DNA from 3 places in the Halomonas mongoliensis genome. Region 1 is predicted to be linked to each of the others. Evidence: predicted binding sites of a transcription regulator. Region 1 holds the regulator's gene; each other region holds the start of a gene.
What was found. The regulator FNR, encoded in region 1, switches genes on or off when oxygen is low (the NO sensors DNR and NnrR bind a similar motif). The targets are predictions, from matches to a motif close to TTGATNTANATCAA.
Positions count from the first base shown of each region.

Region 2: a site for FNR is predicted at 1,297-1,310, ahead of ACRYRV_RS15640 (cytochrome ubiquinol oxidase subunit I). Genes of this name have one in related genera too.
Region 3: a site for FNR is predicted at 1,613-1,626, ahead of ACRYRV_RS03810 (ribonucleoside triphosphate reductase). Genes of this name have one in related genera too.

Region 1 covers NZ_CP199288.1:1,107,191-1,109,452, forward strand. The annotation lists gene hemN (oxygen-independent coproporphyrinogen III oxidase) at 1-579, shown strand, start outside; gene fnr (fumarate/nitrate reduction transcriptional regulator Fnr) at 676-1,419, shown strand; gene ttcA (tRNA 2-thiocytidine(32) synthetase TtcA) at 1,534-2,262, opposite strand, start outside.
Region 2 covers NZ_CP199288.1:3,336,262-3,338,523, reverse strand. The annotation lists gene ACRYRV_RS15640 (cytochrome ubiquinol oxidase subunit I) at 1-1,036, opposite strand, end outside; gene ACRYRV_RS15635 (calcium/sodium antiporter) at 1,335-2,262, opposite strand, start outside.
Region 3 covers NZ_CP199288.1:828,509-830,770, forward strand. The annotation lists gene ACRYRV_RS03810 (ribonucleoside triphosphate reductase) at 1-1,509, opposite strand, end outside; gene ACRYRV_RS03815 (DUF503 domain-containing protein) at 1,651-1,944, shown strand; gene ACRYRV_RS03820 (SDR family oxidoreductase) at 1,999-2,262, shown strand, end outside.

The DNA of each region.
Region 1 (2,262 bases):
GTCGAGGAGCTGCCCGACGCGGCGACGCGCCTGGCGATCCTTGGCGAAGCTCGGGGCCGCCTCCAGGCGGCCGGCTATGTGCATATCGGACTCGGTCACTTTGCCCGCCGCGATGACAGCCTGGCCCTGGCCCTGAGCGAAGGCCGGCTGGCCCGGGACCTGCAGGGCTATACCTCCCACCCGCCAGGCGACCAGCTGGGCCTGGGGGTTGCCGCCATCAGCCGGGTCGGCGCCACCCTGACCCGCAACGCCCGGCAGCTGGAGGAGTACGAGGCCGCCCTGGATGCCAGCCGGCTGCCCGTGGCCGGCGGCCTTCGCCCAGGCCCCGAACAGCGGCTGCGCGCCGCCGCCATGGAGGCGCTGGCCTGCCGCCGGGAGCTGGATCTCACCGCCCTTTCCAGGGAGTATGGCTGCAATGCCGGCGTCCTCCTCGCCGACGATCTGCAGCGTCTGGCCCCCTTCTGCGAGGCGGGGCTCCTCGAGCGCCAGGGCGAGCGGCTGCGCCTGACGCCGGACGGCGCATGGGGGCTGACCCGCCTGCTGGCCGCCTTCGACCCCGGCGCCGACCCGACGCCCTGAGTCGGCCGCCGGGGGCTACCTCCTTGGAGGTGGTTTGCCCCGCCTGCTTTATCCTCCATAATGCCTTCCATGATCACGATCAAGGAGAAGGCGGCCATGCCTGACAGTCTGACCGGACGGCGGCGCTCTGTCCTGCACGAAACTCGCTGCCAGACCTGCAGCCTGAGTTCGCTCTGCCTGCCTCTGGCCCTCGAGGTGCAGGACATGGACCAGTTCGACGCCATCATCCGCCGCCGGGCACCGCTCAAGAAGGGCGAGACCCTGTTCCGTCAGGACAACCCCTTCACCAGCGTCTTTGCGGTGCGCTCCGGCAGCCTCAAGCAGGTGACCACCGAGGGGAGCGGCGAGGACCAGCTCACCAACTTCTACCTGCCCAGCGAGCTGGTTGGGCTCGACGGCATCGACGAGGAGCGCTACCCGGGCACCGCGGTGGCGCTGGAGACCACCACCGTCTGCGAGATCCCCTTCGACCGCCTGGATCAGCTGTCGGAGTCGCTGCCGGAGCTGCGCGGCCAGCTCTACCGCAGCATGAGCAAGGAGCTGCGCGATGACCGCCGCATGATGCGGCTGCTGTCGCGCAAGACCGCCGACCAGCGCCTGGCCAGCTTCTTCACCAGCCTCTCCGACCGCTTCCGGCGGCGCGGCTACTCGCCCTACAGCTTCCGCCTCTCCATGTCCCGGGCCGATATCGGCAACTACCTGGGCCTGGCCGTGGAGACGGTCAGCCGCATCCTGGGCCGCTTCCAGAGCCAGGGCCTGGTGGAGGTCTCGGGCCGCGAGGTGCATATCCTCGACCTCGACTCCCTGATCCAGGTCGCCGAGGAGGAAGGGGCCAAGTAGCCCCGGGCCGCCTGGCCTTAACCCCTCACGCAGAACCCCCCATCGGGCGAGTGCCCGATGGGGGGTTCTGGTTTTCGAGTCATGAGTTCCCGAGCCCTGGCGCCGGCGTCAGGGCTACTCGTTCAGCAGTTCGATGCGGCTGGCCTGCCGCCGCGCCTGCGCCTCCTCGAGCCCGACGAAGTCGAACAGCTCGCGGTCGGCCAGCTGGGACGGTGCCACATTGGTGACCGCCTTGAACATGCTCTCCAGGCGCCCGGGGTGTTTCCTCTCCCACTCGGCCAGCATCTCCTTGACCACCTGGCGCTGCAGGTTGGGCTGGGAGCCGCACAGGTTGCAGGGAATGATCGGGAACTCCATCAGCCGCGCATACTCGGCGATATCCGCCTCACGGCAGTAGGCCAGGGGGCGGATCACGATGTTATTGCCGTCATCGGAGAGCAGCTTGGGCGGCATCGCCTTGAGGCTGCCGCCGAAGAAGAGGTTGAGGAACAGCGTCTCGAGGATATCCTCCCGGTGGTGGCCCAGGGCAATCTTGGTGGCGCCGATCTCCTCGGCGAAACCGTAGAGGGAGCCGCGGCGCAGCCGCGAACAGAGCGCACAGGTGGTCTTGCCCTCCGGGGTCTTCTCCTTGACCACCGAGTAGGTATCGCGCTCCAGGATGTGGTACTCGACGCCGAGCGACTCGAGGTAGTCGGGCAGCACCTGCTCGGGGAAGCCGGGCTGCTTCTGGTCGAGGTTGACCGCCACCAGGGAGAAGTTCACCGGTGCATTGCGCTGCAGGCTGCGCAGGATGGAGAGCATGGCATAGCTGTCCTTGCCGCCGGAGAGGCACACCATGACCCG
Region 2 (2,262 bases), 1.4 Mb from region 1:
GCTTGCGCAGGACGGCACCGGCGATGGCCACGCCGATCATCAGGAAGCCAAGGCCCACCATGACCCGGAAGGACCAGAAAACGATCCATACCGGGGGCTGCTCATCGCGCGGCACCTCGCTGATACCCGGCACGACCCCTGCCGGATCATGCTTGAGAATGATGCTGGCGAGGCTCGGGATACCGATCTCGAAGCGGTTGGTCTGGGCCTCCTGGTCGGGAATCGCGAAGAGCAGCAGCGGCACATGGCTGCGCGTCTCCCAGTTGCCCTCCATGGCCGCCACCTTGGTAGGCTGGTGCTCCAGGGTGTTGAGACCGTGGAAGTCACCCACCACCGCCTGGGCCGGGGCGAGTACCAGCAGCAGCCAGAGACACATGGAGAGCGCCTTGCGGTTGGCCTCCACGTCACGGCCGCGCAGCAGGAACCAGGCGCTGACGCCGGCCACCACGAAGCCACCGGTCAGGAAGGAGGCCATGCCCATATGGGTAAAGCGGTACCAGAAGGAGGGATTGAAGATCGCCTCGAACCAGGAGGTGATCATGAAGCTACCGTTTACCAGCTCCACACCGGCCGGGGTCTGCATCCAGCTGTTGGCCGAGAGGATCCAGAATGACGAGATGAAGGTGCCGGTGGCCACCATGATGGCGGCGAACAGATGCACCCCCTGAGGCACCTTGCCGCGACCGAACAGCAGCACGCCGAGGAAGGCCGCTTCCAGGAAGAAGGCGGTGAGCACTTCGTAGCTGAGCACCGGGCCCAGGAAGTTGGCTGTGGCCTGGGAGAAGTTGCTCCAGTTGGTCCCGAACTGGAAGGACATCACGATGCCCGACACGACCCCCATGCCGAAGACCACGGCGAAGATCTTGGTCCAGAACAGGGCCAGACGGTCCCAGGCGGGATTCTGGGTCTTGTAGAAAAGACCGTTGAGTAGCGCTATGTAGGATGCCAGCCCGATGGTGAACACCGGAAAGATGGCGTGGAAGGAGACCACGAAGGCAAACTGCAATCGTGATAGCAGGAGAGGATCCAGTTCCATGTCGCAAGCCTCATGACAGCGATGGACTCAGAGTCGTCTCAAGGGATGCGAAGGCACCTTGGGGTGCTTGCTTGTACCTCTGGCGCCGCCGAAGCCGCACCGTGACGCATTCCACCTGGACACCAGGGACAAGGTAAGACTAGCAGCCTGGGGGCCCTGCCCTGGGCACCGCGCTTGAAGCGCATATAGAACCAGCACTGCTAAGCTTATTCAACCTTGAGCGTTAGCTTACTATTAAGGACTGCCATGATCTCGAAAAGTTGATCCAAATCAGCGTGTCTCATTGTCGCAGGCCGCCTCAGGCGGCGGCGGTCAGCACCAGGCGCACCAGCCAGGCGGTATAGGCCATGAACATCGCCAGCAGCACCGCCCCTTCCAGGCGATTGATACGTCCCGGCCGGCCCCGCCAACCCATGGCGAAGAGCGCCAGCAGCAGGGTCATGGCGGCCATCAGGCTCCAGTCGCGCAGCAGCACCTCGGCGCCCACCTGGATGGGGTGAATCACCGCAGCGAGCCCCACCACCCCTAGGGTATTGAAGAGGTTGGAGCCCACCACGTTGCCCAGTACCAGGTCGTGCTCGCGACGGCGCAGGGCGCTGATGGAGGAGGCGAGTTCGGGCAGGGAGGTCCCCACTGCCACCACCGTGAGGCCGATCACCAGGTCGCTGACGCCGAGCCCCTGGGCGATGGCGACGGCGCCCCACACCAGGAGTCTCGAGCTCACCACCAGCAGCACCAGCCCCACCGCCGTCCAGGCGAGGCCCGCCCTGAGCGACAGGGGGTAAACCGCCAGACTCTCCTCGGTGTCGGTGCCCAGCGCATCGGCGCCGTCACGGCGGGCACGCCAGACGCTGGTGCCGATGAAGAGCGCCAGCAGCACCAGCAGCAGCGCCCCTTCCAGTCGCCCGATCAGGCCTCCCCACATCAGCAGCGCCGAGAGCAGGGTCGCTCCGCCCAGTATCGGCAACTCCCGACGCACCACCGTGGAGTGCACCGTCAGGGGCGAGATCAGCGCCACCAGGCCAAGGATCAGGCCGATATTGGCGATATTGGAGCCGTAGGCGTTGCCCAGCGCCAGGGCGGGGTTGCCCTGCCCCGCTGCCAGGGCCGACACCACCAGCTCCGGTGCCGAGGTGCCAAAGCCGATCACCAGCATGCCGATCAGCAGGGGCGACAGCCCCAGCCGCGCCGAGGTGGCCGCCGCACCGTCGACGAAGCGCTCGGCG
Region 3 (2,262 bases), 280 kb from region 1:
CAGCACGGTGCCGCCGGTGTAGCGGGTCTGCAGCGGGTCCTGGTGCAGCAGCGCCTCGAAGGGGTCGTCGGTATAGCCCACCGGCAGCTGGCTGGAGTTGGTGTAGTAAGGAGAATCCGGAGTGCCCGCCTGGAGGATGCCGGGGTAACGCTTCTGGTCTTCCTTGGCGAAGCGGTAGGTGGTGCCCTCCGCCGGGGTCGCCTCCAGGTTGTAGAGGTGACCGGTGGCCGCCTGGAACTCGCGCATCCGCTCGCGCATCTGCTCCAGCAGCTCGATGGCCAGCTGCTGCCCCTCGGGGTTGGCGATATCGAAGCGGTCCTCGAAGAAGTTGCGCACCATCTCGTTGAGGCCGTTCACCCCCAGGGTGGAGAAGTGGTTGCGCAGGGTGCCCAGGTAGCGGCGGCTGTAGGGGTAGAGGCCGTCATCCATCCATTGCTGGATGCAGCCGCGCTTGATCTCCAGGCTGTCGCGGCCGAGCGCGAGCAGCCGGTCCAGCTCCTGGAAGAGCCCCGTGCGGTCGCCGGCGAAGCGGTAGCCCAGGCGCGCGCAGTTGATGGTCACCACGCCCAGCGAGCCGGTCTGCTCGGCGCTGCCGAACAGGCCGTTGCCGCGCTTGAGCAGCTCGCTGAGATCGAGCTGCAGCCGGCAGCACATGGAGCGCACCATGTGCGGCTCCAGGTCCGAGTTGAGGAAGTTCTGGAAGTAGGGCAGCCCGTACTTGGCGGTGAGCGCGAAGAGCCGCTCGGCGTTGTCGCTCTCCCAGGGGAAGTCCGGGGTGATGTTGTAGGTGGGGATAGGGAAGGTGAACACCCGCCCCTGGCAGTCGCCCTCCTCCATCACCTCCAGGTAGGCGCGGTTGAGCAGGTCCATCTCGGCCTGCAGCTCGCCGTAGGTGAAGGGCTGCTCCGCGCCGCCGATGATCGGCACCTGGTCGCGCAGGTCCGCCGGGCAGGTCCAGTCGAAGGTGAGGTTGGTGAAGGGGGTCTGGCTGCCCCAGCGCGACGGCACGTTGAGGTTGTAGATGAACTCCTGCACCGCCTGCTTCACCGCCGGGTAGTCGAGGGCGTCGCGGCGCACGAAGGGGGCCAGGTAGGTATCGAAGGAGCTGAACGCCTGGGCGCCGGCCCACTCGTTCTGCAGGGTGCCGAGGAAGTTGACCATCTGCCCCAGGGCACTGGTGAGGTGCCGGGGCGGCGCGCTCTCCGCCCGGCCCGGCACGCCGTTGAAGCCCTCGATCAGCAGCTGGCGCAGCGACCAGCCAGCGCAGTAGCCGCTCAGCATGTCCAGGTCGTGGATATGCAGATCGCCCTCCCGGTGGGCCTCGCCTACCGCGGCGGGATAGACTTCATCCAGCCAGTAGTTGGCGATCAGCTTGCCCGAGGCGTTGAGGATCAGCCCGCCCAGGGAGTAGCCCTGGTTGGCGTTGGCGTTGACGCGCCAGTCGGCGCGCTGCAGGTATTCGTTGACCGTCGAGGCGACGTTGACGGCGCCGGTCGGCTGGCGTTGCATGGGTGTTCCCTCACTGGCCGATTAACCATATATGGTGCTTTTTCTTCTATCAGGCACCATATGTTGTGCCAGAGAAGGGTAGACACCCGGGCGAGACGGGGAAATGATCCAGGTCAGGAAAAGAGCGAAGGAGGGGTCAGGATGCATATGGGGATTCTCACGCTGCATATCTCGCTGCCCGGCTGCCGGTCGCTGAAGGAGAAGCGCCAGCGCATGGGCGGCCTGCACGAGCGCTTCGGGCGCAACCCGGCGGTGGCGGTCTGCGAGAGCGGCGAACACGACCGGCTGGAGGCGAGCGAATGGACCTTCGTGGCGGTGGCCAACGAGGGCCCCAAGGTGGAGGCGCTGCTCGGCGAGATCGAGGACAAGGTCCAGCGCACCGTGGATGGCCGGGTGATGGAGGCGACGCGGGAGATGCTGCAGGGCGGCCCGTAACGCCCGCCCTCCAACGCCAAGACACAGAGTTGCCAAGATCACCAGGAGAGACGAATGACGGATGTACGCCCAGGTGCGACGCGTAGCCTGCTGATCACCGGCTGCTCCAGCGGGATCGGCCACGCCGCGGCCCACGCCATGGCGGCGCGAGGCTGGCGGGTCTTTGCCACCGCCAGAAAGGAGGCAGACGTGGCCCGGCTGAAGGAAGAGGGCCTGGAGGCCCTGGCGCTGGACCTGGACAGCAGCGCCTCCATCGAGGCGGCGGTGGCCGAGGTCGCGGAACGCACCGATGGGCGGCTGACCGCGCTCTTCAACAAC